DNA from 2 places in the Streptomyces sp. NPDC093109 genome. Region 1 is predicted to be linked to the other one. Evidence: riboswitches for the same ligand, from Rfam matches in the RefSeq annotation. Region 1 holds a riboswitch; the other holds the start of a gene.
The links. A riboswitch is a leader RNA that binds a small molecule or an ion and turns the genes downstream of it on or off. The one in region 1 is predicted to bind cobalamin.
Positions count from the first base shown of each region.

Region 2: linked by a shared signal. The riboswitch ahead of metE (5-methyltetrahydropteroyltriglutamate--homocysteine S-methyltransferase) and the one ahead of AB0389_RS20410 (ABC transporter substrate-binding protein) in region 1 are both predicted to bind cobalamin.

Region 1 covers NZ_JBFBEZ010000020.1:45,816-51,557, reverse strand. The annotation lists gene AB0389_RS20420 (ABC transporter ATP-binding protein) at 1-417, opposite strand, end outside; gene AB0389_RS20415 (iron chelate uptake ABC transporter family permease subunit) at 414-1,409, opposite strand; gene AB0389_RS20410 (ABC transporter substrate-binding protein) at 1,490-2,560, opposite strand; cobalamin riboswitch at 2,650-2,831, opposite strand; gene AB0389_RS20405 (DEAD/DEAH box helicase) at 2,868-5,027, opposite strand; gene brxD (BREX system ATP-binding protein BrxD) at 5,024-5,742, opposite strand, start outside.
Region 2 covers NZ_JBFBEZ010000004.1:53,302-59,043, reverse strand. The annotation lists gene AB0389_RS06210 (AAA family ATPase) at 1-353, opposite strand, end outside; gene metE (5-methyltetrahydropteroyltriglutamate--homocysteine S-methyltransferase) at 553-2,868, opposite strand; cobalamin riboswitch at 3,031-3,255, opposite strand; gene AB0389_RS06200 (MFS transporter) at 3,769-5,301, shown strand; gene AB0389_RS06195 (aminotransferase class I/II-fold pyridoxal phosphate-dependent enzyme) at 5,379-5,742, opposite strand, start outside.

The DNA of each region.
Region 1 (5,742 bases):
GGTGCGCTCCAGCGCCGTGGCAACGGCTGCCTCGTCGCCCGCCGACGCGGCGGCCCAGGCGCGGCGGTGCGGGATCCGGCCGAGGCGCACCACGTCCCGTACGGTCAACTCGACCTGGGTGTCGGTCTGTTGCTCGACGACGGCGATCCGGCGGGCGACGGCGCGGCGGCCGACATCGGCGAGCGGACGGCCGTCGAGGGTGACCACACCGGAGGCGGGCGCGAGGACCCCGGCGAGGATCCGCAGGAGAGTCGACTTGCCGGAGCCGTTGGGCCCGAGCAGCCCGAGGGTGGAGCCGGGCGCGGGCGCGAGGCCGACGCCGTCGAGGATGAGCCGGCCGCCGGCGAGGGTACGGGAGACGCGCTCGGCGCGCAGCCCAAGCCCAGTGCCCGAATCCGTACCCGAATCACCGTTCATGACGCCACCCGCCGCCCCCGGTAGAGGACGAGCACGAACGCCGGCACGCCGATCAGCGACGTCACCACACCCACCGGTACCTCCTGCGGATCGAGAACGGTACGGGCCAGCGTGTCGACCCACACCAGGAACACCGCCCCGGCCAGCGCCGTGACCGGCAGCAGCCTGCTGTGCCCGGGGCCGACCAGCGCGCGGGCGGCGTGCGGCAGGACGAGCCCGACGAAGCCGATCGCCCCCGCGCTGCTGACCAGCGCGGCGGTCAGCAGCGCCGTGACGCAGAGCAGCACCAGCCGCGTACGGCCGACGGAGACGCCGAGCGTGGCCGCCGCGTCCTGGCCGAACGCGAAGGCGTCGAGGGTACGGGCGTATCCGCCGCAGACCACCAGCGCGACCGCGAGCACGGCGGCGCAGACCCAGACGTCCGTCCAGCCGGCGCCGCTGAGCGAGCCGAGCAGCCAGAAGAGCACCCCGCGGGTGGTCTCGGCGTCGGCCGACGTCATGACGACGAAGGAGGTGAGCGCGGAGAAGAGCTGCATCGCAGCGACCCCGGAGAGCACCACCCGGTCCGTCGTCCCGCCGAGCGTATGACTCAGCACCAGCACCATCGCGAACGACAGCAGCGCCCCGAGGAACGCCCCGGCGGAGAGCGAGACCACGCCCCCGCCGACCCCGAGGACGACGACCACCACGGCGCCGGTCGACGCCCCGGACGAGACCCCGAGCACAAAGGGGTCGGCGAGCGGATTGCGCAGCAGCGACTGCATGACCGCCCCGCACACCGCGAGCCCGGCCCCGCACACGGCGGCGAGGAGGGTGCGCGGCAGCCGCAGATTCCATACGATGCCGTCCCGGATCGGGGTGACGTGCGATTCGCCGACACCGAGATGGGCGGCGACGACCGACCAGACGTCACCCACGCGGATGTCCGCGGGGCCGATGGTGAGGGCGAGCGCGACGGAGAGCAGCAGCAGCCCGAAGCCGCCGAGCGCCATGAGGCCCAGCCGCGCACGCGTCACGCGTGCGGCAGCCACTCGTTCGGCAGTCATTCGTACGCCGGTCCCTCGTACGCCGGTCACTTGGCGGGCGCGTACGCGCGCAGCGCGGCGGCGACCTTCTCGACCCCTTCGACGGTGCGGATGGTCGGATTCATCGCCTGGCCGCTGAGCAGCACGTACCGCTTGTGCTTGACCGCGTCCATCTTCTTCGTGACGGGGTTGGACTCCAGGAACTCGATCTTCTTCGCGGCGGTCTCGGCGGTCTGCGACTTGCGCGTGAGGTCACCGATGACGAGGAAGTCGGGGTTGCGGTCGGCGACGGTCTCCCAGTTGATCTGGGGCCATTCGTCCTGGGTGTCGTCGAAGATGTTCTTCGCGCCGACCGCGTTGGTGATGATCCCGGGGGCGCCGCAGCAGCCGGCCATGTAGGGGGAGTCGGAGTTCGCGAACCAGTAGAGGACGGTGGTCTTCTTGGCCTTGACGGGATCGATCCCCTCCACGGCGGCGGCCATCCGCGCCTTCAGCGAGGCGACGACCTCCGCACCGCGCTTCTCCTCACCGAAGACCTTGGCCAGGTCCTCCACCTCTTGGTAGATGACGTCCATGGTCAGCGGGGTGGACCGGGCGCCGTCCGTACCCACGACCTTGTCGTTCTTGGTGCAGTCGGCCGGCGAGACGTACGTCGGCACACCGAGCTTCTCGAACTGCGCCCGCGTGGCGACGCCGCCCTTGCCCAGGGTCGAGATGAAGGACGACGCGACGAAGTCGGGCTCGGCGTCGAGCACCTTCTCGAAGGAGGGGTTGTTGTCGGCCAGCCGCGGCACCTCGGCATTGGCCTTGACCAGCGCCTTGGGCAGCGGATCGGTCCAGGTCGCGGTCCCGGCCATCCGGTCGGCGAGCCCGAGCGTGAGCATGATCTCGGTGGTGCCCTGGTTGAGCGACACGGCCCGCCGGGGCTCGGCCTTGACGGTGACGGTCTGCCCGCAGTTCTTGAGGCTGAGGGGATACCCGCCCCCCGAGACGGCCTGACCGCCACCGGCCTTGCCCGACACCTCTGACTTCTCCCCGTCACCCCCACAGGCGGTGAGCGTCAACGCCCCCGCGACGAGCAGAGCGACAGGCACAACGGACTTACGCACAAGAGACATACGGAAGGGGCGCGCGTTCAGCACGGAAGATCCTCTGCGTTCGAGGGCCCATGCGCGGAGCCCGTTCGTACGGTGCTCCCCCGTCCCCGAACAGGAACGGAGGGGCCAGCAGGTCTTCGGACTCAGGATCACTCGAACGAGGCGCCTTCCCGGACGGCAGTCCAGTGGCCGATGCCCCGCCCGTCCCCCTCACCGCTGCGCGTCAGCTCCGGATTCACACCGGATTCCCTGACCCACGTACATGGGTTCGACTGGCTCCCGCAAGCTACCACAGGGCCGAAAACAGCCCTTCCAACAGCCCTTCCAGTCACCCGCGGACCACCGCGTACTGGAACGGCTCCCGGAGAGCGGCAGCAGCACCGTCGAGGTCGGCCAGCCTGGCGGCCATGGTCGCCTCGGCCAATCGCTGTGGCAGTGCCGCGCCGAACTTCAGCCCGGCCACAGCGCGCGGGTCCACGGAGGGCAGGGACAACCGCTGGACGCCCTCGGCGACGGCGTTCTTCCACTCCCCCGGCGTGATGTCCTCGCGCAACCGGACATACGCGTCGGCGGGACGCTGCACGGGGTCGGAGACCGAACCGAGTGTGGCGGCGAGCGTGGCGTTGGCCCGGTGCCCGGCCCAGGTCCACCAGCGCACGCTCGTACCCTGCCCGCCCCGCACGATCACCGTGCCGTGCGCGTGCACCAGCTCGGCGCCGTCGTCACGCGCCCGCGCCAGCGCGCCCTCGGCCCGCCGGGTAAGGCCGACCGGAGGCGTCGCGCCGAGCAGGACCTCGCGCGCCGCCCGCGTCAGCTCGTACGAAGCGGTACGGGCGAAGCCCACCGCACCCCAGCGGGCCCGGCCGCCACCCTCCACCGGCTCGACGAAGCAGCGCCGCCGCGACCAGTCGATGTAGGTGACCTGCCAGCTGCGTCCCGCGAGCAACAGCCTTCTCGGACCGACGACTTCGTCCGTGAGCAGGGCGGGATCCGTCGTGCCGATCTCCGTACGGCCCGACAGGACCGTGAACTCGGGGGCGGCGGTGAACACCGCCGTGAGGTCCATGAAGTGCCGGAAGCCGAAGCGCCGTTCGGCCTCGGGGCCGATGAACATCATCCCGCCGTCCCGGTCCACATAGCCCTCGTCGAGGAGATGACGCACGATCGGCTCGGCGGCGGGTCCGAAGGGGCCTAGGCCGCCCCACCAGTCCTGCCACAGCCGGTCGCCGACGCGGTGTTCCTGGAGGCAGAGCGCGAGAACCTGCTGGGCCACGATATGGCGGGGTTCGGGCGGTGCGACGACCGGTTCCACCCAGCCCCGGGACCAGAGCAGGAGAAGGGCCGCCGCGGAGAGCAGACCGGGCTCGTCGAGGGCCAGGAACAGACAGTTGCGCGGCGAACCGCTCCGCCGGCCCGTGCGGCCGAGACGCTGCAGGAACGAGGCCACGGTCGCGGGCGCGTCGATCTGGATGACCCGGTCCAGGTCGCCCACGTCGATGCCGAGTTCCAGTGTGCTGGTGGAGACGATGACGCAGTCCCTCGCCTCAGCGAACGCTTCCTCCGCCCGCCTCCGCTCGTCCACGGACAGCGACGCGTGCGACAGGAAGGTGGTGACCCCCTTCGCCCGCAGCGCCTCACCGAGCTTCTCGACCTGCCGGCGGGACTCGCAGAACACCAGGCGCTTCTCGCCCCGGTGCAGGGCGGCGATCACCGTCGCCGCGTTGGCGAGCGACCCCACGTAGTCGAGCTGGACGTCCCCGGGCGGCGGCAACTCCGGCGCGGCTTCGCGCAGATGGGGCGCAACCACCCGCGCCTCTCGCTTCCCCGCGCCCGCCCCCTGCAGCCAGCTCAGCAGCTCCGCCGGGTTGCCGACCGTCGCGGAGAGCCCGACGCGCTGCACCGGCCGGCCGACCACCCGCTCCAGCCGCTCCAGTACGGCCAGCAGATGCCAGCCCCGGTCGTCCCCGGCGAAGGCGTGCACCTCGTCGACGACGATCGCCCGCAGCCCCGAGAAGAAAGCGCGATGGTCGACATTGGCGCTGACCAGCATCGCCTCCAGCGACTCCGGAGTGGTGAGCAGTACATCCGGGCGCTCGCGCAGGACGCGCTTGCGGCGGGACTGCGGAACGTCCCCGTGCCAGAGCGCGGCCGACCGCCCCAGCCAGGAGGTGTACGTCTCCAGCCTCGGCAGCAGGTTGTTGAGCAGCGCCTTCAGCGGACACACGTAGAGCACCGACGTTCCGGTCCACCGCTCCGCGTCCATCCGTGACAGCAGCGGAAAGGACGCCGCCTCGGTCTTCCCGCCGGCAGTGGGGGCGAGCAGCAGGGCGTCCGAGCCGTCCATGAGGGGCGCGACGGCCTCCTCCTGGAGCGGCCGGAGTCCGGGCCAGCCAAGGGTGTTGACGATGTGATGGACCAGCCCGGGATGCAGCCGGTCCAGCGGATCGAGACCCCCAGGCCCCTCAGGTGTACCGGGCTGTGCCGTCACGGAAGCTCCAGCTCGACGTCGTCGGCGTTCGCCGGCTCCGCCGCGGCGTTCCGTTCCACCTCGCTCAACTCCGCCGTGTGCACGGTGAGGGCGTAGTGCTGACGCGGGTCGAAGTCCTCGAACTGGTCGATACGGTCCAGCACATCGCTGACGAGTTTCTTGAGGAAGAGCCGGGGCGCGACACCGGCCTTTCCGCCGAGTGCTCCGCCGACCGCGCCGGCCAGCTCGGCGACATAGGCGTCGTCCGCGAGCTTCCTGACCCGTTCGGGGTCGGGCGATCCCGACGCGTAGAGGTCCCGGATGGTGAGTCCGAGGCCCACCAGCGAGTCCAGGGTGAAGCCGGGAAGCCGTAGTTGCACGGCGCGCGGATTGTCGAAGCGCGGCTCGGTGGTGAAGTCGGTGGCGAGCCGCTGGGCCAGGGGCGCCAGCCGCTGGACGCCCTGTCTGCCGTCGTAGAACGCGGGTGTCCCGGTGATCAGCAGATACAGACCGGGGAACCGCCCGGAGTGCACTTCGTCAATGAGCTGCCGCAACGCGTTCAACGCCTTGTCGCGCGCGTCGGACCGGACCCGCTGGAGCGTCTCCACCTCGTCGAGTACGACGAAGAGCCCCGAGTGTCCCGAGTCCCGCAGCACCGTGAGCAGCCCCTGCAGAAACCCGAGGGCGCCGAAGTGGTCGAGATCCCCCCGGACACCGGCGGCCCGGCGGGCCGAGG
Region 2 (5,742 bases), on a different contig from region 1:
TCCCGGTCGGACCGCCCCCTGCCCCGGCCGTGCTCGGCCGGCCGCGTCATGGGCAGCGCCCGGACCAGACGCGATGCCAGCAACAGAGGGTGTTCCGTGTCACCGGCCGCACACGCCAGCGACAGCACCGCGACGCCCTCCGCCCTGAGCCGCTCGCCGAGCGTCCGTACGAACGCGCTCCGCCCCACGCCCCGTTCGCCCCGGACGACGACCAGACGCGGCCCGTCAGGATCTCTCAGACGCGTATGGACCTCCGCCAACTCCTCCGCCCGGCCCTCCACTTGCTCGCGCGAATGATCCAGCCGGGCGGCAGTGCTGCCCGGGACCAGCTCGGTGTTCCTCGGATGTGCCACAGTCCATGCTCTCCTGGTGCCGCGTGGGTTGCCCGGGCAGGCCGACTCCCCGCGCTGGGGCGAACCCGGTCGGCCGGACCGTAGAGGCGACTGCAATTATCGCCGCGCCCTGTGCACGCGAACGGCGGGGACCGCCGGCTGGGACCCCCGGCCGCGCGGGGCACGGGGTGTGCCCCGCGCGGCCGTCCACAGGGCATGGTCAGCCGGGCAGTTCCGCGCGGACGGTACGGGCCGCGGCGACCAGGTTCTCCAGCGAGGCGCGGGTCTCCGGCCAGCCCCGGGTCTTCAGGCCGCAGTCGGGGTTGACCCAGAGCCGCTCGGCGGGGATGGCCTCCAGCCCGGTGCGCAGCAGCGCGGCGGCCTCCTCGGCGCTCGGTACGCGCGGCGAGTGGATGTCGTACACACCGGGACCCGCCTCGCGGGGGTAGCCGTGCGCGGCGAGTTCGCGGGCGACCTGCATATGGGAGCGGGCCGCCTCCAGGCTGATGACATCGGCGTCGAGGTCGTCGATGGCCTGGACGATGTCACCGAACTCGGCGTAGCACATGTGGGTGTGGATCTGGGTGTCCGGGCGTACGCCACCGGTGGTGAGGCGGAACGACTCGGTCGCCCAGTCCAGATACGCGGCGCGGCCGGCGGCGCGCAGCGGCAGTGTCTCGCGCAGGGCGGGTTCGTCGACCTGGATCACCGAAGTGCCGTCCGCCTCAAGGTCGTTGACCTCGTCGCGCAGGGCGAGGGCGACCTGGCGCGCGGTGTCGCCGAGCGGCTGGTCGTCGCGGACGAAGGACCAGGCGAGCATGGTGACGGGCCCGGTGAGCATGCCCTTGACCGGGCGTCCGGTGAGCGACTGCGCGTAGGACGTCCAGCGCACCGTCATCGGCTCGGGGCGCGAGATGTCGCCGACGAGCACCGGCGGCCGGACATAGCGGGTGCCGTACGACTGGACCCAGCCGCCGCGGGTGGCGACGTAGCCGGTGAGCCGCTCGGCGAAGTACTGGACCATGTCGTTGCGTTCGGGCTCGCCGTGCACCAGGACATCGAGGCCGGCCTTCTCCTGGAAGGAGACGACCTCGGCGATCTCGGCCCTGATGCGCTCCTCGTACCCGGCGGTGCCGATCCGTCCCGCGCGCAGGTCGGCGCGGGCCGTCCGCAAGTCGTCGGTCTGCGGGAACGAGCCGATGGTGGTCGTCGGCAGCAGCGGCAGCCCGAGGCGGGCGCGCTGGGTGCCGGCGCGCTCGGCGTACGGCCGCGAGCGGCGGCCGTCGGCGTCGGTGACGGCGGCGGCCCTGGCCCGTACGGCCGGGTCGTGGGTGATCGCCGAGGCCGTACGGGAGGCGAGGGCGGCCCGGTTGGCGGCGATCTCCCCGGCGATGGCACCGGTGCCCTCGGCCAGCCCCTTGGCCAGGGTGACGATCTCGGCGGTCTTCTGCCGGGCGAAGGCGAGCCAGCGCAGGATCTCCGGATCGATGTCCCGTTCTGCGGCGGTGTCGAGCGGAACGTGCAGGAGGGAGCAGGACGCGGCCACATCGACCCGGTCGGCGAGGCCGAGGAGGGTGGTGAGGGTGGCCAGCGACTTCTCGAAGTCGTTGATCCAGATGTTGCGGCCGTTGACGACGCCCGCGACGAGCCGCTTTCCTGGCAGTCCGCCGACGGCGGCGAGATCGGCCGGATTGGCCGCCGCCGCGCCGGTGAAGTCGAGTGCCAGGCCCTCGACCGGTGCCTTGGCCAGCACGGGAAGCGCCTCGCCCAGCCGGTCGAAGTAGGAGGCGACGAGCAGCTTCGGCCGGTCGGTCCGGCCGCCGAGGTCGCGGTACGTACGGGCGACGGCGGCCAGTTCGGCGGGCGTCCGGTCCTCGATCAGCGCGGGCTCGTCGAGCTGCACCCACTCGGCGCCGGCGGCGCGCAGATCGGCGAGGACCTCGGCGTAGACGGGCAGCAGCCGGTCCAGCAGGGTCAGCGGTTCGAAACCGGCCGCCACCCCGGGCGCGGGCTTGGCCAGCAGGAGATACGTGACGGGGCCGACGAGGACCGGCCGGGCGGTGTGCCCGAGCGCCAGAGCCTCCGTCAGCTCGGCGACCTGCCGGGCGGAGTCGGCGGTGAAGACGGTGTCGGGGCCCAGCTCGGGGACGAGGTAGTGGTAGTTCGTGTCGAACCACTTGGTCATCTCCAGCGGCGCCACGTCCTGGGTGCCGCGGGCCATCGCGAAGTAGCCGTCGAGCGCGTCGGCCTCGACGGCCGCGCGGTGCCGTGCGGGGACGGCACCGACCATGACACTGGTGTCCAGGACGTGGTCGTAGTACGAGAAGTCACCGGTCGGCACCTCGTCGACGCCGGCGTCAGCCAGCTGCCGCCAGTTGGCCCGGCGCAGCCCGACGGCCGTCTCCCGGAGGGCTTCCGCGGTGACGCGGCCCTTCCAGTACCCCTCGACGGCCTTCTTCAGTTCCCGGTGCTGTCCCTGGCGGGGGTAGCCGTACACGGTCGCCCGTGCTGCCGCGGCTGCGGACTTCGCTGTCACGGAAATCTCCTTCGCGAGATGACTCCTGAACATCCCGGCGACGGGACGCGAGCGCGAAGGGGTGACGGACCGCACGGACCAGTACCGCGCCCCGGGCGCGCTCGTCCGTCCGATATGTACGCCGACCCGCCCACGAGGTCACCGGGATATCCGTACGCGAATGGTCGCGTACGGGCAACGGGCAGGTCTTCGGACTCGCGGGCAGCTCTGCCGAGGCAGATTCCAGATTCCTACTGGCCGTCGCTTCCCGGATCCTGGCCGGATCCAGTGCGTATGACGGCGGTCGTTCCCACTCACCGCTGCGGGGCAGTCCCGGATTCCCACCGGGTTCCCTCTTACGACGCGTCTGCCTGGCGGGCAGGGCGAACCAGCTGCATCCGACAGGGTAGAGCGTGGGCGGGGCCGCGGCCGACACCGCCCACGTTCCGGAACGTGACCTGGGACACGGGAGCCGCGGTGGACGCCCTTGCGGCGCCTGTGGACCGGGTGTAGGCGCCTATTCGAACGCGGCGTGCGTCGGCAGACAATTTTCGGAATTCTCCGCGCCGGTGTGTGTCCACACTTTCCGGGAAAGCGCAAATGGGTTCCATGCATTCTCCGCCTGCTGTGTGCCCACACCCGGGGGCGTGCCGTCAAGCGCGAGAACCATCACATGGCGAACGTCTCCGGAACGGCCGTACGGGCAGGCCACAGGGTGTTAGTGTGCGTATTCGTCCCGAGCGCAAGTTGTATGCCGTATCGGCGTCCTTCCCTCGGATTGCATCAGCGAGTACCCCACTCCACCGGAAATTCCGGGGGTGGTTCAGTCTTTGCTTTTTCCCGGATCAGGAATTGACTCAGCGGCGAGTCCGTTTCCTGTTCCGGGGATTAATCCGTCCCCGTTCCTTGGAGCCTCTTTCCATGTCTGCGCACTCCACAACGCCCGTCGCCACCGCAGGGCCGGATGCCTCCGGAGCCTCACCCGGGGGCGGGCGACATCTCGGGCTGGCCCTGTTCGTGATCGCCGCCGCCCAGCTGATGGTGGTTCTCGACGCCACGATCACCAATATCGCCCTGCCCGCCATCCAGACCGATCTCGGCGTGTCCGACGCGAATCTGGCCTGGATCGTCAACTCGTACGCGCTGGCGTTCGGCGGGCTGCTGCTGCTCGGCGGGCGGGCCGGTGACCTGTACGGACGGCGGCGCGTGTTCCGGGTGGGGATCGCCGTCTTCACCCTGGCCTCGCTGCTCGGCGGACTGGCGCCGAACGAGGGGCTGTTGCTCGCCGCCCGTGTTCTGCAAGGAGCCGGCGCCGCGCTCGCCGCGCCCAGCGCCCTGGCGCTGATCACCACGACGTTCCCGGTCGGCAAGGAGCGCAACACGGCGATGGGCGTCTACGCGGCCATGGGCGGCGTGGGCGCCACGGTCGGGCTGCTGCTCGGCGGTGTGCTCACCGACGTACTCGACTGGCGCTGGGTCTTCTTCGTCAACATCCCGATCGGCCTGGCCGTCCTCGCCGGTACCCGCTACCTCGTCGAGGCCGAACGCGACACCGGCCGTCTCGACGTCCCCGGCGCGATCACCGGCACCGGCGGTCTGATCTCCCTGGTGTACGGCATCACCCGCGGCGGCGAGCACGGCTGGACCAACGGCCTGACTCTCGCATCCTTCGCCGCCGCGGTCGTGCTGCTGGCCGTGTTCCTCTTCCTCCAGGCCCGCACCGCGCACCCGATGATGCCGCTGCGGCTCTTCAAGGACCGGAACCGGTGGGGGAGTTACGGGACGATGCTGTTCATCGGCTCGGGCATGTTCGCCACCTTCTACTTCCTGACGCTCTACATGCAGCTGATCCTCGGCTACAGCCCGGTCAGGACCGGCTTCGCGTATCTGCCCTTCAGCTTCGGCATGGCCGCCGCGGCGGGCATCAGCTCCAAGCTCGTCGCGCGGTACGCCCCCCGGCTGATCGCCGGGCCCGGCCTGGTGGTGGCGGCCGTGGGCATGCTCTGGTTCGCCACGCTGGAGCCGGGTTCGTCGTACGCGGCGCATCTGATGCCGGCCATGTTCGTCACCGGTCTCGGCCTCGGCATGAGCTTTGTCCCGATGACGCTCGGCGCGGTCAGCGGGGTCGCGCACCAGGACACCGGGAGCGCCTCCGCGCTGCTCAACACCGCGCAGCAGATCGGTGGCGCCCTCGGTCTCGCCGTCCTGTCGACGCTCTCCACCTCGGCGGCGAACGACAAGCTGCCCGAGGCGGCCTCCTCCCTCTACCGGGGTCTGGCCACCGAGGACTTCGCCCTTGTCGCACGGGCGGGCGAGGCGCTGACCCACGGCTACACCGTGGCCTTCGCCGCCGCGGCCTGCATGTTCCTGGCCGGCCTGGCCGTCACGGCCTTCGCCGTCAACGCCGGCCGGCAGGAGTCCACCGAGGGGGCGGCGCCGGTGCACATGGGCTGACGGGACGGAGCGTCGTACGACGCCGGTGCGCGCCGGGGGCAGGCGCGCACCGGCGTCGTACGCCGTCGCCGCGGCCCCTACTTCGCTTCGGCGGCGGCCCGCCGCTCGTACCCCACCAGCCGGACGCAGACCGTGAGCCCCTCGATGGCCTGCTCCAGCTCCGCGAGCCCCGGGTAGCTGGGCGCGATCCGGATGACCGCGTCGCGCGGGTCGTCGCCGTACGGGTGCGTGGCGCCGGCCGGGGTCAGCACGATGCCCGCCTCGGCGGCCCGGCGTACGACCTCCTTGGCGCAGCCGTCCTCGACCTGGAGGGTGACGAAGTACCCGCCCTTCGGCGAGGTCCAGGTCGCGAGCCCGGTCCCGCCGAGACCGGCTTCCAGGAGCCGCGCCACCGTGTCGAACTTGGGCCGCAGCACGGCGCGCTGGCGCTCCATGTGGGTC